DNA from 3 places in the Bradyrhizobium sp. LMG 9283 genome. Region 3 is predicted to be linked to each of the others. Evidence: riboswitches for the same ligand, from Rfam matches in the RefSeq annotation. Region 3 holds a riboswitch; each other region holds the start of a gene.

Region 1 (7,999 bases), 1.9 Mb from region 3:
TATCCCTCGTCTCGCGCGCAGAAGTCTTCCTCGCTCGGCAAGACGCGAAAGAGCCTGATCGACGGCAGCACGCTTTCCAAGATGCAAAAGCGCCTTCGCAGCGATCGGTGCGCCCTCGGGCAATTCTTTGGTTGCTTCCAGAATCCGGGTGCTCAGGTGGGTCATGGCTCACGCTCCAGTGTCAGAAACGTAGGAGAACTTCTGACAGCCTGACCCGGCCATCCCCGCGAGGGTGACCCGGAACTCATCACTTTCGCGATTTGTCGCTAGCCAGGGAAAACCAATCCCCCATTCACGCCGAATGAAGCTCTGCCGACGTTTCGTTTGCCCGCCAGAGATCTCCAGCTCCCGGGAAAATAGACATCGACACCGGCGCTCAGCGACAATGAAATTGCGCCGTCTGTGTTTGCCCCAGCCGCATCCGCCGCCCCGTCGCGACAATACGGCAAGACCAGCGAGTGCACTTACGCACCGTTCCCCTTGTCGGCATCCCATGTTGGCCGCGGGCTTGGAGTTCGACCTCGTTCTCGCCTGGAATAGCGGCGATCCAAGGCATAGCTACCGAACCCCGTGTGCTCGATCCGACCGCAGCTTCCAGATCAAGGACATGAACCTAACCCCGCTCCCGTGTGCCCGGCTTGCCAAACACGGGCTCAATGATCTTGCGGGCTGGCATGCGGCTCGTCGTCGTCCACAACGAGGCGATGATGAGGATCGATCGCTCGTCGCTCAGTGTTTGAGTGTAGACTGCTACCTCGGGCCCGGCGGCCGCGCGAGATCCGCTTGTCCGGCACCGCAGGAGTGCCGCACGCGTCGTAATCAAAATGCTCAAGCGCATCGAGCGGCGGGCCAGGAAGACCAGCGCACCGAAGTGATCTGGCGAACGTTGCGCGAATGTTTGTAGGAATGCCGCAGCCCGGCTTGTAGGAATGGCAAAACCTGATGCGCGCAAGTGTTTGAAATCGTTGGAGCGGGTGAAGCGCTCTGCTTCAAATATTTATTGAGACTTTCCTTACTAATTTCAGATGTTTATGTCACCAATTCTTGTATTGGATGTTTTGTTGGACGTTTCATTAGACACTCTTCTTTTGCCGCTCTTTTGGCTCGTTTTCCGCTCAAACCTGTTTCAGCACCCCGCCGCCTCCGCCCTACACGCTAGCGCTATCAGTGGCAGCACGTGTGGCTGGATCTCGATGGCGCCGATCTGGTCGACTACAAGGTGGTCTCGATGATGGGCGTTCTCGGATTACGGCTACAACCTCAAGGGGCAGGAGCGCTCGTTAACCGCCCGACTGAGTGTGAGTTTCCGAATACGCAGAATACCGCGCGGCAACGTCGCGTTCGCCGCGCAGTATTTCTGGTGCCAAGATCGTTCAATTCCAAAAACGTCGATCATAGCTTCGTCGAAAGTACGTCAGCCGCGGTTTTTTTCATGTCCAATCACAGAAGCTAAGATCGGAGAATCACTATCTTTCCCGAACAGACCTTGCGTACCGCCGCAAGACCCTCGCCCCTTCTAATCAATCCCAGCTCAACGCACCGCCGTTCTGATACTCGATGACGCGGGTCTCGAAGAAGTTTTTCTCCTTCTTTAGGTCCATCGCCTCCGACATCCATGGAAACGGGTTCTCGACTTCGGCGAAGACGGGCGCGAGGCCGATCTGCGCGCAGCGGCGGTTGGCAATGAAGTGCATGTACTGCTCGCAGAGCGCCGCGTTGAGGCCCAAGAAGCCGCGCGGCATGGTATCGCGGCCATAGGCAGCCTCCAGCTCGGCGGCGTCGCGGATCATGCCGCGGACCTCGTCCTGGAACGCCGGCGTCCACAGATGCGGGTTCTCGATCTTGATCTGGTTGATCACGTCGATACCGAAATTGAGGTGAATGCTCTCGTCCCGGAGGATGTACTGGTATTGTTCGGCGATGCCGACCATCTTGTTGCGGCGGCCGAGCGATAGAATCTGCGCAAAGCCGGTGTAGAACCACATACCTTCGAATACGACGTAGAACGCGACGAGATCGCGCAGGAAAGCGCGGTCATTGTCCGGCGTACCAGTCTGGAACGACGGATCATCGAGATGCTGCGTGTGCTTGAGCGCCCAGGCCGCCTTGTCGGTAATCGACGGCACCTCGCGATACATGTTGAACAGCTCGCCCTCGTCCAGACCAAGACTTTCGACAATATACTGGAAGGTGTGGGTGTGGACCGCCTCCTCGAAGGACTGCCGAAGGAGGTATTGCCGGCATTCCGGATTGGTGAGGTGACGGTAGATTGCCAACACGATGTTATTGGCGACGAGCGACTCCGAGGCCGCGAAGAAGCCGAGATTGCGCTTGATGGCGCGCCGCTCGTCGTCCGTCAGGCCGTCCCGCGACTTCCACAGCGCGATGTCGGCCTGCATCGAGACCTCGGTCGGCATCCAGTGATTGTTGCAGCCGGAGAGATATTTCTCCCAGGCCCATTTGTACTTCAGCGGAAGCAACTGGTTGACGTCGGCACGGCAGTTGATCATCCGCTTCTCGTCGACCGAGACGCGGCCGCCGGCGCGATCGATCGTACCCAAACCGGTCGGATCGACCGGCTCGAGCATGAGCTGGGTCTGCGGGCGCAGTGCCGTGGCGAGGCCTGAGGCAGCCGGAGCGGCCACTGTGGTTTCGGTATCGGACCAATCGAGCATCGTCATCTCCTCACTGGCACGCTTCACATTCGGGATCGTCGATCCGGCAAGCCTTGATGCCGTCGAGATCCGGTGCGGCGGCGGCCGGGATCATGATCGGCGCGCGCGACACGGCGACCGCGGCGGACACCGCGTTGAGCTTGCCGTCCGTGCCCTTCAGCGTCGATTTCTCGACATGCGTGGCGCTGCGCGAGCGCAGGTAATAGGTCGTCTTCAAGCCGCGCTGCCAGGCCAACCGATAGAGCGCATCGAGCTTCTTTCCGGAGGGATTGGCGATGTAGAGGTTGAGCGACTGCGATTGGTCGATCCACTTCTGCCGGCGCGCGGCCGCCTCGATCAGCCAGGCGCTGTCGATCTCGAAGGCCGTGGCGTAGAGCGCCTTGAGATCGTCGGGCACGCGATCGATCTGGCCGACGCTGCCGTCGAAATATTTGAGGTCGGAGACCATCACCTCGTCCCACAGCCCCCTCCCCTTCAGGTCGCGCACGAGGAACTCGTTCACGACCGTGAAGTCGCCGGACATGTTCGATTTGACGAACAGGTTCTGGTAGTTCGGTTCGATCGACTGCGAAACGCCGCAGATGTTGGAGATGGTCGCCGTCGGCGCGATCGCCATGACGTTCGAGTTGCGCATGCCGCTGGCAGTGACCTTCTTGCGCAGGCGACCCCAATCGAGCGTTGCGGAGCGATCGACGTCGAGACCACCGCGCGCGTCGGCGAGCAGCTGGATGGAGTCGAGCGGCAAGACGCCCTTCGACCACAGCGAGCCCTCGAAGCTCGGATAGCGTCCGCGCTCGGCGGCGAGATCCGACGAGGCCTCGATCGCGTGGTAGGAAATCGCCTCCATGCTGACATCGGCGAAGGTGACGGCTGCATCGGACGCGGTCGGAATGCGCTGGATCTGAAGCGCTTCCTGGAAGCCCATCAGGCCGAGGCCCACCGGGCGATGGCGCATATTGGAACGGCGCGCCTCCGGGATCGTGTAGAAATTGATGTCGATGACGTTGTCGAGCATCCGCACGGCCGTCGTGACCGTCCGCTTCAGCTTGGCCTGGTCGAGACCACCGGGACCGACATGAACGAGCATGTTGATGGAGCCGAGATTGCAGACCGCGACCTCGTCAGCCGAGGTGTTGAGCGTGATCTCGGTGCAGAGGTTCGACGAATGGATCACGCCCATGTGCTGCTGCGGCGAGCGCAGATTGCAGGGATCCTTGAAGGTGATCCAGGGATGGCCAGTCTCGAACAGCATCGTCAGCATGCGGCGCCAGAGATCGGTCGCCCGTACGGTCTTGAACACGCGCAGGCCGCCGGCCTTTGCCTTGGCCTCATACGACTCATAGGCGGCCTTGAACGCCTCACCGTAGAGATCATGCAGATCGGGCGTCTCGTCGGGCGAGAACAACGTCCATTCGCCGTCGGTATCGACGCGCTGCATGAACAGGTCCGGCACCCAGCTCGCCGTGTTCATGTCGTGGGTGCGGCGGCGGTCGTCGCCAGTATTCTTGCGCAGATCGAGGAATTCCTCGATGTCGACGTGCCAGGTCTCCAGATAGGCGCAGACCGCACCCTTGCGCTTGCCGCCCTGGTTGACGGCGATGGCGGTGTCGTTGGCGACCTTCAGAAACGGGATGATGCCCTGGCTCTCGCCATTGGTACCCTTGATGTGGGCGCCGAGCCCGCGCACCGGCGTCCAGTCATTGCCGAGGCCGCCGGAATATTTTGCGAGCAGCGCATTGTCCTTGACCGACTCGAAGATGCCGTCGAGGTCGTCCGAGACGGTCGTAAGAAAGCAGGAGGACAGCTGCGGGCGCAGTGTGCCCGAATTGAACAGTGTCGGGGTCGAGGCCATGAAGGCGAACGAGGACAGCAGGTCGTAGAACTCGATAGCCCTGGCTTCGCGATCTATCTCGCGCACGGCCAGGCCCATCGCGACACGCATGAAGAAGGCTTGCGGTAGCTCGATGCGTTTGCCATGCACGTGCAGGAAGTAGCGGTCGTACAGCGTCTGGAGGCCGAGGAACTGGAAGTTCAAATCGCGCTCGGGCTTCAGCGCCGAGGCGATCCGGCCGAGGTCGAAGCGGGCGAGTTCAGGATCGAGCAGTTCGGCCGCAATACCCGTCTTCACATAGGCCAGAAAATACTCGGCGTAGCGCGTCGCCATGTCAGCCTGAGCGGCCGACGTCGGGACGCCATGGACATAGGACAGCACCTCGCCGCGGAGCTTGTCAAGCAACAGGCGCGCGCTGACATAGGCGTAATTCGGTTCCTGTTCGACCAGTGTGCGCGCAGCCATGATCGCGGCCAGCGCCAATTCGTCCTGACTGATGCCGTCGTAGAGATTGCGCGTGGTTTCGGCGAGCACAGGGGCGGCGGACACGCCATCGAGGCCGGCGCAGGCTTCGCCGATGATCAGGGCGAGGCGCTTGGTGTCGAGACCGACGCGCGAGCCGTCGGCAAGCGTGACATGAAGGGACGGCATTGCCGCGGGCTCGGCTTCGGCGGCGGCTTCCTCGGCGCGCTGGCGCGAACGCTCCTCGCGGTACAGCACATAGGCGCGCGCGACCTTGTGGTGTTCGCTGCGCATCAGGGCTAGCTCAACCTGGTCCTGCACGTCCTCGATATGGAAGGTGCGTCCTTCACCTGCCCGCCGCATCAGCGCGGTGACGACTTCGGCAGTGAGCTGCTCGACACTCTCATGGACGCGGCGCGAGGCGACCGCGCTGGTCCCCTCGACCGCCAGGAACGCCTTGGTCATGGCGACGGCGATCTTGGCGGAGTCGAACGGCGAAACTTTTCCGTTGCGGCGGATGATCTGCATCGCCGGCTCGCTCGCAGCAGCAGCAAGCGATTGCGGACGCAACTGGATGATGGGTGCGGAAGCGGTGTCCGCGTCGTGCAGGTTCAGTGACATCAATAGGCCCCGTGATGCGCGTGTTATGTTTGAACGGGGCTGATAAGGAAGGACGCCGCAGAAACGCCGACAGCAAAGCGCCGGACGGTGCATGCAAGCGACCGCCGGACACCCCGCCCGTGGACGTTCAGATCGTCACGGCAGGTCTCCTGGCTCGCAGGTCATAGCTTTCTTCCCGTCTTCCCGGCGCAAAAAGCACCAGTGACGATTGTCGGAAGCAGCTCGCTGCTGACAGTTGCGGGGGCAGCGCCGGAATTCCGCGCCGAAAGGCGCAGTTCACCGGCTTCCCTCTTAGCCACTAAATCTTGCGATCCAGCGGAACCGTGACGCCCCACATGTGGTGTATTCGCGGACGGGTGTCAACGATTCGTTTGAGGCTTCCGCTCAGACTGGTTGTCGAATGTGGGAGTTCCGGCCCGGCGATCTGGCCAGACCTACGCCGAGTCGCGATCGAGCCGCGCAAAGATCGTGCTCGTCAGCGCGCCCAATAGGCTCCAGAATACCAGGCTCGTCAGCGTCACCGCGACCATGAACTGGTACGACAGCGAGGACGGCACGTTGGTCTCGACGTGCTCCAACTCCGGCGCACCGATCAGGTGCGGCAAGAGCAGCAGGATCACACCGGCGATGGCCGCCGGCACCGAACGGCGAAAGGCGATCAAGGCAAGCCCTCCAGCCGTCGCCAGCACGGCGAGCCACCAGATTTGGCGAGACAGCAATGGCGCGGCCGGCACGCCAGGCAATTCCGGGGGCAGGCCGAACCCAGGTGCGACCGTGAAGACCGCCCCACAAGAGGCCTTCGTGCCAGGAAACTCCGCTGCCAGTCGCGCCGCTACGGACGGCGAAGAAGCCGGCCAAGAGCAGCGCCGATTGCGGTCAGCACATCGGCCGCAGCCGTATAGGCGTTGCGCTCGAGCCCTTCGCGCGGCTCCCAGGCTTCCGTGCCGTGGTCGTGGTCGACGTGGCTGTGCGTCGAATGGTCATGATCGTCCGCAGCCCCCTGCGTCGCGGTCGCGGCGTCATGCTGGTGCGTCTCCGCGGCCTTCTCGAAGACCTCGGCCTTCAGGATCAAGGGGACGGTGCCGAATTGCTGGGCGACCGTGACATGAGACCAACGATGAAGCGTAAGCGTAGCTCTGCAGCCCTTCTGAATGACGCTTGACGCCTATTTTGTTCGCGTGGCGCGTCGCCGCGGTATCCATGTGTCGGACAACGCCTTGACGGCGGCTTCGAGCGCCTTCCGGTCGACGACGTTGGGATCGAACCGCTCCGGGCCCCAGAGGCGCATGTGTTCGTGCTCGGGATGGCCGGGGTCGCTGATGGCGGCGAGGTATTCGGCATAGCCTGGCGCACCGCCGACGTCTTCCGGAGGACAACGGCCGGCGGCCTCGAGCAGGAAGGGAAGCCCCTCCGTCGTGGTGTTCTCGAACCATTTTTCGAGCTTGATCACATGGTCCCAGCTGTCGCCGAAGTCATAGAGATAGTGGATCGTCTTGGCGCCGGTCTCGCGAACGATATCGCAAAGCCGCGCTTTGCGGGCATCCATGGGCTGGTGGCCGTAATCGTTGTGGGGATCAGAATCCCCCAACGGACCTCACCAGCGAAGAACTCGAAGAGGTGACTGTTCGTCCAGCCGAATGCCTCCTGAAGCGTCAGATGCAACCGATCAAGGCGCAGGGTGACGGGTACGACAAGGCGACGCATCACCTCCGGCTTCACATCCTTGAGGGTCACCTTGATCCGGACCGCGGTCGTGTTCAGGCTCATGCCGCCAGCCTCGGATCGTGTGTATGCATCGTATAGGTCGATGCCCAGGGAAGCAGTTCGTCCAGTCGCGCCGCAGGCCAACCATTGACGAGCTTGGCGAGAACGTCAGCGAGCCAGTGCTCGGCACTGACGCCATTGAGCTTACAGGTCTCAATGAGCGAAGCCAGCAATGCCCAATTCTCGGCACCTTCGTCGCAACCGGCAAAAAGGGAGTTCTTGGCGTTGAGCTTGATCGGCCGCATCGCACGCTCGACCGCATTCGTGTCCATCTCGATGCGCCCGTCATCAAGGTAGAGCGTCAGGCCGTCCCAATGGCGTAGCGCATAACGCAAAGCCTTCGCCGTGTCGCTCTTCCCCGCAAGGTGATCAAGCTTGGCCTCAAACCACTGCTTCAAGGCTGTAGCCAGAGGCCGGGCATGCGCTTGTCGGCCGGCGCAGCGCTCGGAAGCAGAGCGGCCGCGCAGTGCCTTCTCGACCGCGTAGAGCTGGGCAATGCGCGCGAGCGCCTCGCGGGCAACCGGAGCTGGCGCCGGCGCAGCCTCCCGCTCGATCTTCACAAACTGGCGCCGCAGATGCGACCAGCAGAAGGCGAGCGTCCCGGACAGGGCGTCCGCACGCGTCTCTCGGGTCATGGTCTTGTAAG
Region 2 (7,999 bases), 1.2 Mb from region 3:
CTTTTGTGCGTCGAACAGCGCGGACAAATTGCAGCGCAAAGGACACCGAAATCGGGCGATCTTGCCAATGGCAGAAACGCTCCCAGCCTACATTGTGCCTCCAGGAGCACCGCAATGATCATCGATCTTTTGCTTCGAGAGCATCGCAACATTGATCTGCTTCTAATCGCTCTTCAACGCGAATTGGAGATTTTTGAGAAAGGGATCCGTCCCGACTATGAGGTCATTCGCGCGATTATCAGCTATTTCGAGGTTTACCCGGAGGTGTACCATCATCCACAGGAAGACTTGATTTTTTCCAAGCTCAAGGCTCGCGATCCGGATGCAGCTGCAATCGTCGGCGATCTCGCGCTTGAACACCAGGAAGTCGTCGACCGTTTGCACCACTTCGCGCAAGCTATTGACGCCATTCTCGCGGATCGTGAACTCCTTCGGCAAGACATCGGCAATATCGTACGCGACTTTATAGTACGCGAGCGGCACCACATGATGTGGGAAGAACGAGATTTCTTTCCCGCCGCCCTGAAGGCTCTCGCGGCTCAGGATTGGACCGAAATCGCTTCCGCCCTCACCGATCATGGAGATCCGCTATTCAGCGAGACAGCGGCAGCGACTTCCGATGCGTTAAGAGCGCATATTCTGCAATTGGAGCAAGAAGCCGAGGCCGAACGGAGCTCGGTCGCGTTTTCGTCCGCCAAGGCCGGCAACCCGCGACACGGCGCCGAGACGGATGGGGCGTATTGACCGCTGCCGTTTCACAGCAGGTAGTGGACCTCATGCTCATCCTGTCGAAATGAAAATGGGGTTGCTCGCCGGCACGCAGGCTGCCGCACCGCCAGATGACTTCTGCACAATATGATCGCTTCGTCGACCACCGGTGCAAACGGCATGGCCGAGCCTTCCTGAGCTCTGGTTCCGCCACGTTCCACAATGTGATCGTCGCAGGTTTGGCCTGCGCAGTAATATCGCGCAAAACGGACGCCTCTCATGTCCGCCGACCGATAAGGACGAGCGATTGCGGCCGCGCGACTGCGGCGAAACACTCGCACTCCTTGAGCCCCGCCCGGCGCGCTCTGAATCATCCGACCGCAGCCGGTTCGAATCACTGCACGCCAACTGCGAAGCACTGCCACTTCCGGCTACGTTCAGCACGAACAGCAAGGCGCTGGACGTTGATCGCCTGGCCCGGTTCTGGCGCGATTGGACCACAACGGGCTATAGGGACAGCGTCACGCGCTATCTCTAATCCGAAGCGATCGCGGAAGCTTTAGTTGATGCTGGATCGTACGTGTCGGCATCGATCACTTTGCCATGCCGCACGAAAGTCTTGCCCGGGCGAGGCAGGAAGGCAGGCTGAAGCGCAACTTCCAGGGTTATACTTGACGATTGCGCGGGCTCGGCGCCAGCGCCATCGGACGCATGCAACAAGGGTTCGTCGCGAACGTTGTCTCGACAAAGGACTATCTTGCTCGCATCACCGAGGATCGGCTCGCCACCGCAAAGGGCTGCTTGCTGACGGATGAGGATCAATTCCGTGCCGAGATCATTGAGCGAATCATGTGCGACATGGCAGTCGATCTCTCCGAGATACCCCGTCGTCACGGTCGGGATCGGAAGTTGGCCGTCGTCAATCGTTCTCGAATCGACAGCCTTATCGCAGACGGGTCGTGGTGATCGACGATGGCCGGCTTTCCGTAGCTGATGGCGTAGAGTTCCTGCTCCGGAGCGTCACATCGGCGTTCGACGCTCATCTTCCTCGGTGCGGGGCTACACACAGTCGGGCGGTCTAAACCGGCTCCGCCGAGCCGAGTCGTGTCGTGTCAATCCTAAATCGACATCACTTAACTGGCCTATCTTGGGGCAGCACCGGGCTCACGGCTGAGGAGCACCCTATCGGCATCGGGCCGCCCTTCAAGCTCGTGACATCATCCGTGGTCCGCTCATAGATCTCAAACAGAAGTTCAAGCCGAAACCCGACTATCGGGTGGGACCGGTCGACCAACGACTGCCTTAAGCAGGGTCCAAATCAATAGCAACCGCTCTGCATTGGCTACGCTTGCGAGATCCTTGGAGCCGGGTTTTTCGTATCGTCGTGCTGATCGAGCATAAGGTTGCCAGGCAGGAAAGCGCACCGAGTTTGCGGTTGGTGCCCTGCGGCGACCGCCCGGCATCACTGCCCCTCGTTGCTGTCGCAACCGTTGCCGACGTGCTCATGAGCGACAAACCTTGGTGTAGATTTCTAAATCTCAGGCTATACCGTCGCATACCAGGGCATAATTGAGCTACGCTGAGCTTGTGCTTCAACTGGGCTCCGATTTTCGGCGAATGTCCTCGCCGTGATCGAACCGGCGGCTGTCCTCCCTCCGCCGATGGAAGTCCGCGCGATGCGTCAGCGTCGCTCCTCCCAGACTTTCGCCCGGCCCGCCAAGCGGAACCGGGCATTTTTTTGTGTTCTCAAGGTTCCCGGATTATCGAGAGCGCAAATGACCACAAGCGGATCAGCTTTGTCGAGAAGAGACCCAAGCCCGGGTCAACGGCCTCGCGGATCGGATGCAGCGCGCAGTTCGCGGGCGGCAGCGACCATGTTCGCTAGGGCCGGCCGAACCTCCTCCCATTTGCGCGTCTTCAGGCCGCAGTCCGGATTGACCCAGAGCTGCGAATCCTGCAGCCGTGTCCGAGCCAACGCCATCAGCTCCTTCATTTCGCCCGTCTCGGGAACGCGTGGAGAGTGGATGTCGTACACGCCCGGCCCGATCTGATTTGGATATTCGTAGTTCCTGAAGGCGTCGAGTAGTTCCATTTTCGAGCGCGACGTCTCGATCGAGATGACGTCCGCATCCATTGCAGCGATCGCACCGATGATGTCGTTGAACTCCGAGTAGCACATATGCGTATGAATTTGCGTTTGATCGGCGACGCCCGATGAGCAGATGCGGAAGCAATCCACGGCCCAGTCGAGATAAGCCGTCCACTCCGATCGACGCAACGGCAATCCTTCGCGGAGTGCAGCTTCGTCGATCTGGATCATGGTTGCCCCAGCATTCTCGAGATCGCGGACTTCGTCTCGGATCGCGAGCGCAATCTGGCGGCAGACCTCGCTTTTAGGAATATCATCGCGAACAAAGGACCAGTTCAAGATCGTCACCGGTCCGGTCAACATCGCCTTCATCGGCTTCTTGGTTAGTGATTGCGCGTAGCGCCACCACTCTACGGTGATAGGCTTCGACCGCACTACATCGCCGAACAGGATCGGTGGCCTGACGCAGCGCGAGCCGTAAGATTGCACCCATCCGTTCCTGGTAAAGGCGAACCCGGCGAGTTGCTCGCCGAAGTACTGCACCATGTCATTGCGCTCGAACTCGCCGTGCACGAGGACGTCAAGTCCGATGTCCTCCTGCCAACGTACGGCGCGCGCAGTCTCCTCCTTGAGGAACCCGTCGTATTGCTCGTCGCTCATCGCGCCTCGCGCATGCGCCGCACGGGCATTCCGGACCTCTGTGGTCTGCGGAAACGATCCGATCGTCGTGGTAGGAAAAGGCGGTAGTCCGAAACGATTGCTTTGGATCTCGGCACGACGGGCAAATGGGCTGGCGCGCCGGCGCGTGCCCTGGTCGATCGCTCTCATCCGGACAGCGACATTGGCATCACGGATTTTCGGCGAACTCCGGCGGACAGTCGCGGCACATTCCGACTCGGCAAGAGCTAGCGCAACATTCTGGTCGCCTGCGAGTGCCCGCGCCAGGATCGCAAGTTCACGCATCTTCTGAACCGAAAAAGCAAGCCAGCTCTTCACGTCGGGAGCGAGCCCGGCCTCGAGTTCAACGTCGACCGGCACGTGAAGCAGCGAGCAGGATGGGGCGATCTGTACACGATCCTTGCCAAGCTTCGCAATCGCGGGTTCCAGCCTCCGGCGCAGCGACGACAAATTCGACCGCCATACATTCCGGCCGTCGATGACACCGAGCGATATGACGAGATCACTTCGGCCGCCAGCAATGATCTGGTCCAATAACTGTGGCGCTCGAACCAGATCGAGGTGAAGTCCGGCAACTGGCAGGCTCAAGGCGGTGTCCAGATTGTCACCGAGGTCGCCGAAATAGCTGGCAACCATGATCTTGATGGCCGGCCCCTCCTTGGCGAGCCGGTCATAGGCATGGAGCAAAGATTTTCGCGCCCCCTCATCCAGATCAACAACCAGGCAGGGCTCGTCGAACTGAACCCAATTTGCCCCACGTTTGGCCAATTCCTGCAGAACTTCGATATAGGCCGGTATCAGTTCGTCCAGTAGTGAGAGTGGCTGGAACGCAGGATCGGCACTCTTGCCGAGCTTTAGGAATGTGACCGGCCCGATCAGGACAGGGCGGGTCTGAAAGCCAAGGGACTTGGCTTCCTCATACTCCTCGATCGGCTTGCGAGAGCATAGCCTGAAAGTCTGTCCCCTGTGAAACTCGGGGACCATGTAGTGGTAGTTGGTGTCGAACCACTTCGTCATCTCCTGCGCGGGTGCGCCAAATCCGCGCGGTCCGTGACCGCAACTCGCATCCTGGTCGTCGCATTGTGAACCGCGGGCCATGGCGAAGTACGTCTTGAGCGAAACGGATTCGGTTTTCGAGGCGTAGATCTCCGGGATGGCGCCAACCATGACACTTGTGTCGAGCACCTGGTCATACAGCGAGAAATCGTTCGATGGAATGACCGTGACGCCGATAGATTTCTGACGGGCCCAGTTCGCGGCGCGCAGGCCAGCTGCGTCCTCGAGCAACTGTTGTTCGCTGCTTTTTCCGGCCCAGTAGCTTTCTAGTGCGAGTTTGAGCTCGCGCCTTGGACCGATGCGTGGCGTTCCGAGCGTGGCAACCGGAAGGGAGAGAAGAGACATAGCGTTAACCCCAGTTGGGGGCGAAGGCCATGGCGGACGCAGGCAGGGGACGTCGCGCGTGCGACGGCTGCTTGACGTACCACCGGGACACCCCGCCCGTGGACGAATATATTGTCGGGGCAGGTCTCCTGGCTCGCGGGTCATCGCTGCTGTCCGGCCTTCCCGAAGCCGCGCAGGCTTCAGTGACATCGTTGGACAGCGGCTCGCCGCTCACAGTTGCGGGGGCAGCGCCGGCATTTTCACCGGCTTCCCTCTTAGCTCCGGATCAAATGGAAACCGGAGAACCTCGACGACTTGGATTATCGGCAAGAGAACTCTTCCGTCAACCTCTCAGATTATGTCTCAAGCTAATGCTGCGACATCTGCCACGCGAATGACCGTGCATCTATATCGTTGAACACGACGTAGAAGCGCTTGCCAATCAGCGATATCGGAATGACCATCGGAGCTACCTGCGCGTGGGGCCGCACGCCAATCCGGTGGAAGGGACAAATGCGGCTTGCGTGGTCGGGACTGCTTCCTCGAGCAGAACGCATTTAATGCGAGTCCCGGCTTCCCAGCGGTTCTTCGAGCACGTCCACCATCCAGCTGCCTTCTCGACCAACAAGATGCGTGTTGACTAGGCCCAAGACACCTGGCGAAGGCAGCAACATACCTGGCGAGCACGTTGATTTGCGGTGCCAGCCAGATTCCAGATGCTCGGTGGTGAAGATCGGCTTCGCGTCGTTGGCCATCGAGTGCAAAGCGCACCTTGAGGCTGCTCTCGAATTCCGGAGCGCCGCATGTCGCAAAAGGAGCGCCAAACGCGCCATGGCCTTTTTGGCCGCGAGTGCCCAAAGACATGGCAGAGATCGAAGCCTATATTCCGGCAATGATACCGAACCAAACGGTTCAATGGCGGCACACGTGCTCCCAATTCTCATCAGGAACTTGGCACCGAGGCGTTCCCCTGCGCCGTCGAATATCCGGCGCGTGCGAGGATGCATAAGCCGCGATGGATAGGCTGAATGGAAACATCGAGACGTGCGCAAGTCGGAAAGTCGACAAAGAGGACACAAAACCGGTGCGAACTTCCGTCTATTACCTGGCACGAAGAATGCAAGTCCTCGGCATGCCCAGTCTCCTCCTGCTGGGCATTTCCAGCACAGCAAATTGAGGCTGTCGCTGGCAACTGAAGTTAGCGGCGCGTGACATAGAGGGGAGCGCATGCTCGCGCGGGACCGCGGTCGCCCCGTCGCGTCGCCGCTAGCTTCTTGCGCTCTCGCATAACAGGTTCAAGGTTGCCCGCTTTGGAATGACGTGTGGATGAAACTCGATAGGCCGACGGTTATGAAGAAGAGAATGTCTGGAAGACGCGCGCTATGGTTTTGTCTCGGTCGATGCCTGATCTGCCTGGCTGGGCTGGCTGCCATGAGCAACAGTGTTCTCGCCATCGACAGCCCCCTCGTCGAAAGAGTCAAATCAACGTGGCGAGCGCAAGATGGTGAGACGATAGAACAAATTATCTCCAACGTCTCGAAGGTGGCACACTTCGTCCCTCGAATGTGGGGCGTCGCTGAACTTGACGGACATGAATATGTTTTCGTTTCGTGGACCAGGCACCGGGACAATAAATCAGACGAACAGTACGTTATCACATGGAAGATCGCGCTCGACGGGACGATTGAACTTGCGTCGACCTATGCAAAGCCGATGGAATTGGGCTGGCGCGCCCTGGCGCTCTCGTTGATCGCCAGTGAAATCACGGATGGCGAAAGGGACGCAAATCTCCGCTTTCTGCATGACCCGGCCAACTTCAACTTTGTGACGACCACGCAAGGCCCGCTTGGCGATCTTCTGCGGCAGGGCCGCTGCACTATCGTTGAACCTGTTGGAGTGGACTACTTGCCGAAGCAGAACGACAAGCCGACCGAGAAAGCTGATCTCTGGCGCGTTCTGCTTGTGGTGAACTGTGATACGCCAGGGCCCCGCTCTTTTACCCACAACGGGGTCATCACTTTCGAGAAGAGCGAAGGTCAAGATTGGGAGCCGCAATCCTTCTTTGCCAAGCGTATCGCGGCCTATCCGCCTGGCTCCTGGTTCGATCGCATAGAGTCAAAGGAACGGGAAGAGTTAGAGGGGCGAAGGTCTCGTTAATGGTCGCGCAGAGCAACATCGCGTCGCGGCTCTTTCAGCGCCGAGCGCCTCGGAGCAACCGCAGGACATATGCGCTCTAAAGCCGCGCTGTTTACGGCTCCGCAACAGTCCGCGAGCCACTCCCGCAGCCTTCAGACGTCATCGGAAAAGTCGGACAGCACGATTGCGCTCGGCTCTTTCCGCGAGGAGTCGGGCTCAGCGGCGCGTGCCAGCGTGCGAGAGCCGGTTTGGCCCCGCCGCACCCCACGCACTGAGAGGACACCAATCTGCGGGGGGCGGGGGGGGGGGACAGCCCTCGATGCCATTCTTCACGGGACCGGTCCTGGAGATGCCTCGGGCCCAAGCCTGATCCGGCGTGCGCTGCGCATCGCGCGACTGACTGGCACCTCAGGAGCGCGAGCATAGCGACGCCGGCGGCACCCCGGGACCGAGTGCTGCGAAGAAACCGATTAAGAGGGTACCCGGGAACGGAACTGCATACTCCGTGACGGCGGGCCCTTTTTCCGAGCGGCGAGGTGCCCCGGAGCCGTGCGCGAGGCATCGGGAAACAAATTGAGTCGGATCTAGATTTCCTCGCGCGCATTCGTCTGTGCATCATAGATCCGGATTTGAAGCATGGGAAAACGCTTCTTTAGTTCTGCTCCACCTGCCCTGGCGCCATCTCTGGTTGCGAATTCGGCTCTGAGTCGGCCATCCACTTCAAGGGCGTAAGGAGAGACCGGCAATTCACGGGTGGCTACAACCATTTCGTTCTCATTGTGCGGTGAGGTGGTCGAGAATGATGCGTAGCGTGAGTCGGCGAACCGCACCAGAAATACCTGCACGAGTGCGGTGATGGCCAGTGCATGTTGTGGATTGACGCCTCGCACTGAATGGCATCAGGAGGGCCACTCGCGATCGTTCGAACAGGCGGGCGGCGTAACGCTTGCCCGGGGCGTATACGACAAAGCCACGGCTCGACATGGTTGCCCTTCCAAATTCCCTGGC
Region 3 (7,999 bases):
CTGAACGGGGCCCGGGCCGAGATGGCCGACATGCGCACGCTGGTGATCGTCGGCAATTCGCAGACGCGCCGCGTCGGCCGCTGGGTCTATGCGCCGAGGCAGATCCGATGACCGAGCCACTGCACCACTTCGCCGACGCTCTCGACCCGCAACCGCACGGGCAGTTCTGGCCGCGAGATCATGATCACGGGCAGGCCGAGCAGGCGGGCGGCGTCGATCTTGGCGCGCGCGCCGTCGCCGCCGGAATTACGGGCGACGATCCACGCGATGCCGCGTGTGCGCAGCATCTCCAGCTCTCCGTCGAGGGTGAAGGGGCCACGCGACACGATCACATCGGCCGCGAAGGGCAGGGGCGCTTCGGGCGGGTCGACGAAGCGCAGCGTGTAAGAATGCTGCGACTTGGCCGCGAACGGCGCGATGTGCTGGCGGCCAATGGCGAGGAACACGTTTGCCGGCGCGTCGGGCAGCGCGGCGACGGCAGCGTCGACGTTGACGACCTCAATCCAGTTGTCGGCGGACGCTTTGATCCAGGGCGCGCGCTCCAGCGCAATCAACGGCGTGCCCGTCTCTGTGCAAGCCTCGACCGCGTTGCGGCTCATCTCGGCCGCGAAGGGATGCGTCGCGTCGATGACATGCGTGATGCCCTCACGACGAATATAGTCGGCAAGACCGCTCGCGCCGCCGAAGCCGCCGATGCGGGTCGGCAGCGGCTGGTCGGCGGGCGCGCGGGTGCGGCCGCCGTACGAATACACGGCGTCAATACTGGCGCGCGCGATCGCCGCTGCGAGCACGCTCGCGTCGCTCGTTCCGCCCAGAATGAGGGCGCGCGTCATGGCTGATTCCTGGCTGACGATCATCGGTATCGGCGAAGATGGCCTTGCTGGCCTCTCCGAGGCAAGCCGAAAGGCGCTTGCCTCGGCAGAAACCGTTTTCGGCGGCGAGCGTCATCTTGCGTTGGCGGGTGTCGGCAGCCGCGGCCGACCTTGGCCGGTGCCGTTCGACGCAAATATCGTGCTGAGCTGTCGCGGCCAGCCAACAGTGGTGCTGGCATCCGGCGATCCGTTCTGGCATGGCGCCGGGGCAAGTCTCGCCGAGAAGCTCGATGGCGACGAGTGGATCGCGCACCCGGCGCCGTCGACCTTCTCGCTTGCGGCGGCGCGGCTGGGATGGCGCCTTGAGTCCGTGACGTGCCTCGGTCTCCATGCGGCGCCGTTCGAGCGTCTTGTGCCGCATTTGGCACAAAATGCACGCATCATTTGTCTGGTGCGCGACGCAGCGGCCGTGGACAAACTCGTCAAATGGCTGACGGAACGCGGATGGGGCGCCTCACTCCTGTGGACACTCGAGGCGCTTGGCGGTCCACGCGAATACATCAATCAGCATCGCGTCGACCTGTTTGCCGAGGACATTGCTGGAGATCTGGTCGCGGTCGCGGTGCTGGCGAGGGGGACGCAGGGCATTCCCCGCAGCTCGGGCCTGTCAGACGACCTTTTCGTCCATGACGGCCAGATCACCAAGCGGCCGGTCCGCGCACTGGCGCTCTCGGCGCTGGCGCCGCGTCCGGGGGAGCGGCTGTGGGACATCGGCGCCGGATCGGGATCGATCTCGGTCGAGTGGGCACTCTGCGGGGGAATGGCGACTGCAGTCGAGGCGCGTGAGGATCGCGTGGCAAACATCGGCCGCAACGCGACGGCCTTTGGACTTTCGCACCGGATCACCATTGTCACGGGGAAAGCGCCCGAGGCGTTCGCTACGCTGGACGCGCCGGACGCCGTCTTCATCGGCGGTGGCCTCGATAGCACAATGTTCGACGCGATCTGGTCGCGCCTCTCAGGTGGTACACGGCTCGTGGCGCATGCGGTGACGCTGGAGACGGAAGCGCTGCTCGGTGAGCTGCACCAGCGCCATGGCGGCGAGCTGATGCGGGTCGAGATCGCACATGCCGCTCCGCTCGGCCGCTACCGGTCGTGGGAGGCCGCGCGGCCCGTGGTGCAGTGGAGTACGGTCCGATGAAGGTTGCCGGGCTCGGGTTCAGAAAGGACGTCACGCTGGCTTCGCTGCGCGAAGCGCTTCTGGCGGCGGGCGGCCCCGAGGGGCTTGCGGCGATGGCAACCGTCACCGACAAGGCCAACGCCGAGGTGCTGAAGCAACTCGCGCGTGAGTGCGGTGTGCCGATCATGGCGGTTCCGGCCGATAGGCTGGCGGATATCGACACGCTCACGAACTCGAATCTCGTCGCGGAGAAGTTCGGCACGGGATCAGTCGCCGAAGCCGCGGCGCTCGCTGCAGCCGGTCCTCGCGCGCGGCTGATTGCGACGCGTGTGGTCTCGCAGGATCGCACCGCGACCGCCGCGATCGCGGAAGGAGACGGCGCATGACCGTGCATTTCATCGGCGCCGGGCCGGGCGCGCCCGATTTGCTGACGCTGCGCGGCCGCGATTTGATCGCCGCCTCTCCGGTCTGCCTCTATGCGGGCTCGCTGGTGCCGGCGGGCGTGCTGGCGCATTGCCCGCCTGGTGCGCGCATCGTCAACACCGCGCCGCTGTCGCTCGACGAGATCATCGCGGAGATTGCGGCTGCGCATGCCGAGGGCAAGGACGTCGCGCGGCTGCATTCCGGCGATCTCTCGATCTGGTCGGCGATGGGCGAGCAGCTCCGCCGTTTGCGTGCGCTCGGGATCCCCTACACGGTGACACCCGGCGTGCCCTCGTTCTCGGCTGCCGCGGCGGCGCTAGAGACCGAACTGACTTTGCCCGGCTTGGCTCAGACTGTGGTGCTGACGCGCACGCCGGGACGCGCCAGCGCGATGCCCGAAGGCGAGAAGCTCGCCGCGTTCGCCGCGACCGGCGCGGTGCTGGCGATCCACCTGTCGATCCATCTGCTCGACAAGGTCGTGGCCGAGCTGACGCCTCACTATGGTGCGGACTGCCCCGTCGCGATCGTGTGGCGCGCGAGCTGGCCGGATCAGCGCATGGTCCGCGCGACACTCGGCACCCTCAATGCGGCCGTGGGCGGCGAGATGGAGCGCACGGCGTTGATCCTGGTCGGCAGGACGCTTGGTGCTGAGGATTTTGACGAGAGCCGTCTTTATGCCGTCGATTACGACCGCCGCTACCGGCCGGTCGGAGCAGAGCCGCGCTTTCCGGAGGCGTCGTGATGGCGGCCGGTCTCGTCATCTCCGCACCTGCCTCCGGCGTCGGCAAGACCACGCTGACGCTGGCGCTCGCCCGCGCCTGGCGCAATCGCGGCCTGAACGTGCAGTGCTTCAAGAGCGGACCCGACTATATCGATCCCGCGTTCCACGCCGCCGCCACGGGGCGCGCCTCCGTCAACGTCGACAGCTGGGCGATGGATCGCGTGAGCATTGCGCATCTCGTCAGCCGCGGTGCCGATGCCGACGTCGTGCTTGCCGAGGGCTCGATGGGCCTGTTCGACGGTGTTGCCCCGCGTGGTGTCTCCGGCACCGGCGCCACCGCCGATATCGCGGAGATGCTGGGTTGGCCGGTGGTGCTGGTGATCGATCCCTCTGGGCAGGCGCAGACTGCGGCCGCGATTGCCGCGGGCCTTCGCGACTATCGCCCCGGCGTGCGCCTTGCAGGGATCGTGCTCAACCGCGTCGCCAGCCCGCGTCACGAAGATCTCGTGCGGCGCGCGCTGAACGATGCCGGCATTGCCGTGTTCGGTGCGCTGCCGCGCCATGCCGAGATCAGCCTGCCGAAGCGGCATCTTGGCCTCGTACAGGCCGAGGAGCAGGCGGAGATCGGCAATCTGATCGACGAGGCCGCGCGCTTCGTTGCCGAACATGTCGATCTTGACGCAGTCCTGCGTTCGGCAGCGAGCTGGTCGCCGCAAGCTGCGGCGAACGGCCTGAACGTGACGCCGCCCGGTCAGCGCATTGCCCTCGCCCGCGATGCGGCATTCTCCTTCGTCTATCCGCACATGCTGGAAGCCTGGCGCGCGGCCGGCGCCGAGATATTGCCGTTCTCGCCGCTGGCCGATGAAGCGCCCGACGCAGGCGCCAATGTGTGCTGGCTGCCGGGCGGCTATCCCGAGCTTCATGCTGGCAAGATCGCGGCCAATGCACGCTTTCGCAGTGGCCTTCGCGGCTTCGCGGAGACGCGGCCGGTGCATGGCGAATGCGGGGGCTATATGGTGCTGGGTGCCGCTTTGACCGATGCCGACGGCGTCCGCCATGAGATGGCGGGGCTGCTCGGCCTGGAGACCAGCTTTGCCAAGCGCCGCATGCATCTGGGCTATCGCCTCGCCGAACTGGCTGCGCCGATGCCGGGGCATGAGGTCGGCGCGCGCCTGCGCGGCCACGAGTTCCACTATTCGACCATCCTTGCCCAGCCTGATACGCCGTTGGCCGTCGTGCACGATGCAACCGGCACCGTCATTGCCGAGACCGGCTCGCGCCGCGGCCATGCCACTGGCACGTTCTTTCATCTGATCGCGGAGGACCGGTGAGCGGTTTTGTCTCCTTCGTCTCCGCCGGCCCTGGCGATCCCGAGCTCCTCACCGTGAAGGGCGCCGCGCGGCTGCGCGAGGCGGACGTCGTGCTCTATGACGACCTTGCCTCGGGCGCGATCCTCGATCTTGCCCGGCCCGGCGCCAATCTTGTCGCGGTGGGAAAGCGGGCCGGGCGTCCTTCGACCAAGCAACACCACGTCAACCGTCTCTTGGTCGACTATGCCGCAACCGGCGCGCGTGTGGTGCGGCTGAAGTCGGGCGATGCTGGCATTTTCGGCCGGCTCGAGGAAGAGATCGAGACGCTGCGCGAGGCCGGCATCGGCTACGAGATCGTTCCCGGCGTCACCTCAGCTTGCGTCGCCGCGGCGCAAGCAGGAATTCCGCTGACCCGACGGCACACCTCGCGACGGGTACAGTTCATCACCGGCGCTGATGTCACCGGCGAGCTGCCGCCCAACCTGAACTGGGCGGCGCTGGCAGACCCTGAGGCGACGACTGTGGTCTATATGGGCCGGCGCACCTTTCCGGCGCTTGCCGCAAAATTGATCGCGCATGGCCTCGCGCCAACCACCCCGGCACTGTTCGCTGAATCCCTCGGACGACCCGACGAACGGCTGGTCCGCACCACGATTGTCGAGCTCGCCGAGCAACTTGCGCGCGGCGGCGCCGCTTCCACTGCGGCCGTGATCCTGTTCGGCGCGCTGGCGGGGGATTATCCGTCATGACGGCTCCCGCAGCCGTTCGCCCCTTGACGCCGGCTCCGCGAAAGGGGCACACAAGAGAGGCATGGTGCTCAACGCGGCGCAAAGCGCCGGAGCATAATCGGGAATGGGGGTGGGCGGACCCAATTGCGGCGCCCAAAACCCCAGCCGCCCCCGCGACTGTAAGCGGTGAGGGGCTCCGATCAGCCACTGGGCCGCAAGGTCCGGGAAGGCCGGAGAACCCCAGTGAGCCGCGAGCCAGGAGACCGGCCCTGCACGTTTTGAGGCCAACGCCGTCGGGTGTGACGGCAGGAAGGAATTGAGCCATGCATATCGAACCCGGGGTCGTGACGGGCGCCAAGCTCGTGTTGAGTTATGCAACCGGCATCGCCGCAGGCGGCGTTGCGTTGAAGCTGGCGGCCGAGACCGTCCGCGAGCAGGGCGTCGGCTCGTTCGCGGCACGCACGCTCGCCACCACCGGCCTTGTCTTCACCTTCTTCCAAATCCTGCCGCACTTCCCGGTCGGCGTGTCCGAGGTGCACTTCATCCTCGGCTCGACCCTGTTCCTGCTGTTTGGTGCTGCGCCCGCGGCCTTCGGCCTCGCGTTCGGCCTATTGCTCCAGGGCGTGTTGTTTGTGCCGACCGATCTGCCGCAATACGGCATGAACGTCACCACGCTCCTGGTGCCGCTGTTTGCGATCCAGGCGCTCGCGACGCGGATCATTCCGCGCAATACCGCTTACGTCGATCTGCAATACCGCCAGGCGCTGGCGCTCTCGACCGCCTATCAGTCCGGCATTGTCGCCTGGGTGGCGTTCTGGGCGCTCTATGGCTCCGGCTTCGGTGCGACCAACCTCGCCAACATCGCGGCGTTTGCCGGGTCCTATGCGCTGGTCGTCGTGATCGAGCCGCTCGCCGATCTCGCCGTGCTGGCGCTGGCGAAGTCGCTGCGTGGCGTCACCGCGCCCGGCCTCGTCACGCCGCGCCTGCACAACGCGGCCTGAGAGACCAGCGAAAGGGCGGCCGCTGCGGCCGCCCATCGCGCTCGCGATGCTCACGCTCTCTCTGATAGGTATCGGTTGCGGCAATCCCGAGCAGCTCACGCGCGCCGCGATTCAAGCCATCAACGCGGCCGATCTCGTCCTGATCCCGCGCAAGGGGGCTGCGAAGTCCGATCTTGCGGATCTCAGACGGATGATCTGCGCGGACGTGCTCACCAGCGACAAGACAGTCATCGCCGAATTCGATCTTCCCGTGCGCGATGCCGGTGAAGCTGATTACCGCAAGGGCGTCGACGATTGGCACGATGCGGTTGCCGCGACCTGGTCGCAGACCATTGCGAGGCATCTCGCAGGCGAGGGCAAGGTCGCGCTGCTGATCTGGGGCGACCCGTCGCTCTACGACTCCTCGTTGCGCATCGCGCGGCGGCTCCATCCGTTGCCGCATATCGAAGTTGTGCCAGGCATCACCTCGATCCAGGCGCTGTGCGCCGCGCATGCGCTGCCACTCAATGACATCGGCGAGCCGTTCCTGGTCACGACGGGGCGGCGCTTGCGCGAAGGCGGCTGGCCGCAAGGCGTCGATACCGTGGCGGTGATGCTCGACGGCGGCACGGCGTTTCAGTCGCTCGACCCGGCCGGGCTCCACATTTGGTGGGGCGCCTATCTCGGCATGCCCGATCAGATCATCATGTCCGGCGCACTGGCCGAGGCCGGTCCGCGCATCGTCGCGTTGCGGCAAGAGGCGCGCGAGCGGCACGGCTGGATCATGGACAGCTACATTCTCAAGCGAAGGCGTTGAGGCAGCATGCTTCCCGAATGGGCTTACCGGAACTGCCCCGAGATCTCCGCAGTCCATCGCGACGCGGCCGTTGCGCGGCAAGCGCAACTGACGAAGCCGACCGGCGCGCTCGGCCGGCTCGAGCAGCTCGCGATCGAGCTTGCGGGCCTGCAAGCGACGGAGCGGCCTCGCGCCGGGCGCGTGCCGATCATCGTCTTTGCCGGCGATCACGGTATCGTCGCTCAGGGCGTGTCGGCCTATCCGCAAGCCGTGACCATCGCGATGATGGCGAATTTTGCCTCCGGGGGCGCCGCGATCTCGGTGCTGGCGCGCGAGCTGGGCTCGAGCCTGGAAGTGGTTGATGCCGGCACGTTGGCCCAGGAGCAGATGGCAGGCGTCGTCACCGACAAGCCGCGCAGCGGCACGAACGACTTCAGCGTCGAGGCTGCGCTCACGCCGGCCGAATTGGCCTTCGCCTTCGAAGCCGGCAAGCGCGCGGTGGTGCGCGCCGAGGCCAGTCAGCCCGATCTGCTGATCTTCGGCGAGATGGGCATTGGCAACACCACGACATCCGCGGCGATCGCGGCGAGCCTGCTTGGTGTGAGCGCCGAGGAGATCGCGGGCAGCGGTACCGGCGTCGATGCAGCCGGTCGGGCGCACAAGGCGCGGGTGATCGATGCGGCGATCGCACGCCACAGCGTTGCCGGAGCTTCGGCCGAAAAGATCCTGTGCGCGGTCGGCGGCCTCGAGATCGCGGCGATCTCAGGCGCGATCATTGCGGCCGCGCAGCGCCGCGTTCCCGTATTGATCGACGGCTTCATCGTGTCGGTCGCGGCGCTGGCGGCGGCGCGTCTCAATCCGTCCTGCCAGCCGTTTCTGTTGCCGTCGCATCAGTCAGCAGAGCAGGGGCATCGGTTGGTGTTGCGCGCGCTCAACGTGCAGCCGCTGATCAGCCTCGATCTCAGGCTTGGCGAGGGATCGGGCGCCGCCATCGCGCTGCCGCTGGTCCGCTCGGCCTGTGCGCTTCACAACGGCATGGCGACGTTCGC

The links. A riboswitch is a leader RNA that binds a small molecule or an ion and turns the genes downstream of it on or off. The one in region 3 is predicted to bind cobalamin.
Region 1: it holds a riboswitch for cobalamin, as region 3 does, so the genes downstream of both, P6U29_RS35320 (ribonucleoside-diphosphate reductase subunit alpha) here and P6U29_RS26895 (energy-coupling factor ABC transporter permease) in region 3, are expected to answer to the same signal.
Region 2: it holds a riboswitch for cobalamin, as region 3 does, so the genes downstream of both, metE (5-methyltetrahydropteroyltriglutamate--homocysteine S-methyltransferase) here and P6U29_RS26895 (energy-coupling factor ABC transporter permease) in region 3, are expected to answer to the same signal.

What each region holds. Positions count from the first base shown of each region.
Region 1 is NZ_CP120691.1:7,572,729-7,580,727, forward strand. Features, by position in the region: gene P6U29_RS35310 (DUF6088 family protein) at 1-165, opposite strand, end outside; gene P6U29_RS35315 (ribonucleotide-diphosphate reductase subunit beta) at 1,521-2,675, opposite strand; gene P6U29_RS35320 (ribonucleoside-diphosphate reductase subunit alpha) at 2,686-5,589, opposite strand; cobalamin riboswitch at 5,711-5,930, opposite strand; gene P6U29_RS35325 (CbtA family protein) at 6,024-6,323, opposite strand; gene P6U29_RS35330 (hypothetical protein) at 6,422-6,661, opposite strand; gene P6U29_RS35335 (plasmid pRiA4b ORF-3 family protein) at 6,755-7,135, opposite strand; gene P6U29_RS35340 (plasmid pRiA4b ORF-3 family protein) at 7,036-7,356, opposite strand; gene tnpC (IS66 family transposase) at 7,353-7,999, opposite strand, start outside.
Region 2 is NZ_CP120691.1:6,867,062-6,875,060, forward strand. Features, by position in the region: gene P6U29_RS32255 (hemerythrin domain-containing protein) at 115-744, shown strand; gene P6U29_RS32260 (hypothetical protein) at 1,243-1,602, opposite strand; gene metE (5-methyltetrahydropteroyltriglutamate--homocysteine S-methyltransferase) at 2,531-4,876, opposite strand; cobalamin riboswitch at 4,977-5,180, opposite strand; gene P6U29_RS32270 (nodulate formation efficiency C protein) at 6,182-7,012, shown strand; gene P6U29_RS32275 (hypothetical protein) at 7,576-7,881, opposite strand.
Region 3 is NZ_CP120691.1:5,662,968-5,670,966, reverse strand. Features, by position in the region: gene cobJ (precorrin-3B C(17)-methyltransferase) at 1-111, shown strand, start outside; gene P6U29_RS26925 (cobalt-precorrin-6A reductase) at 87-833, opposite strand; gene cbiE (precorrin-6y C5,15-methyltransferase (decarboxylating) subunit CbiE) at 832-2,013, shown strand; gene P6U29_RS26915 (cobalamin biosynthesis protein) at 2,010-2,378, shown strand; gene cobM (precorrin-4 C(11)-methyltransferase) at 2,375-3,157, shown strand; gene P6U29_RS26905 (cobyrinate a,c-diamide synthase) at 3,157-4,467, shown strand; gene cobA (uroporphyrinogen-III C-methyltransferase) at 4,464-5,195, shown strand; cobalamin riboswitch at 5,241-5,461, shown strand; gene P6U29_RS26895 (energy-coupling factor ABC transporter permease) at 5,498-6,175, shown strand; gene cobF (precorrin-6A synthase (deacetylating)) at 6,222-6,971, shown strand; gene cobT (nicotinate-nucleotide--dimethylbenzimidazole phosphoribosyltransferase) at 6,978-7,999, shown strand, end outside.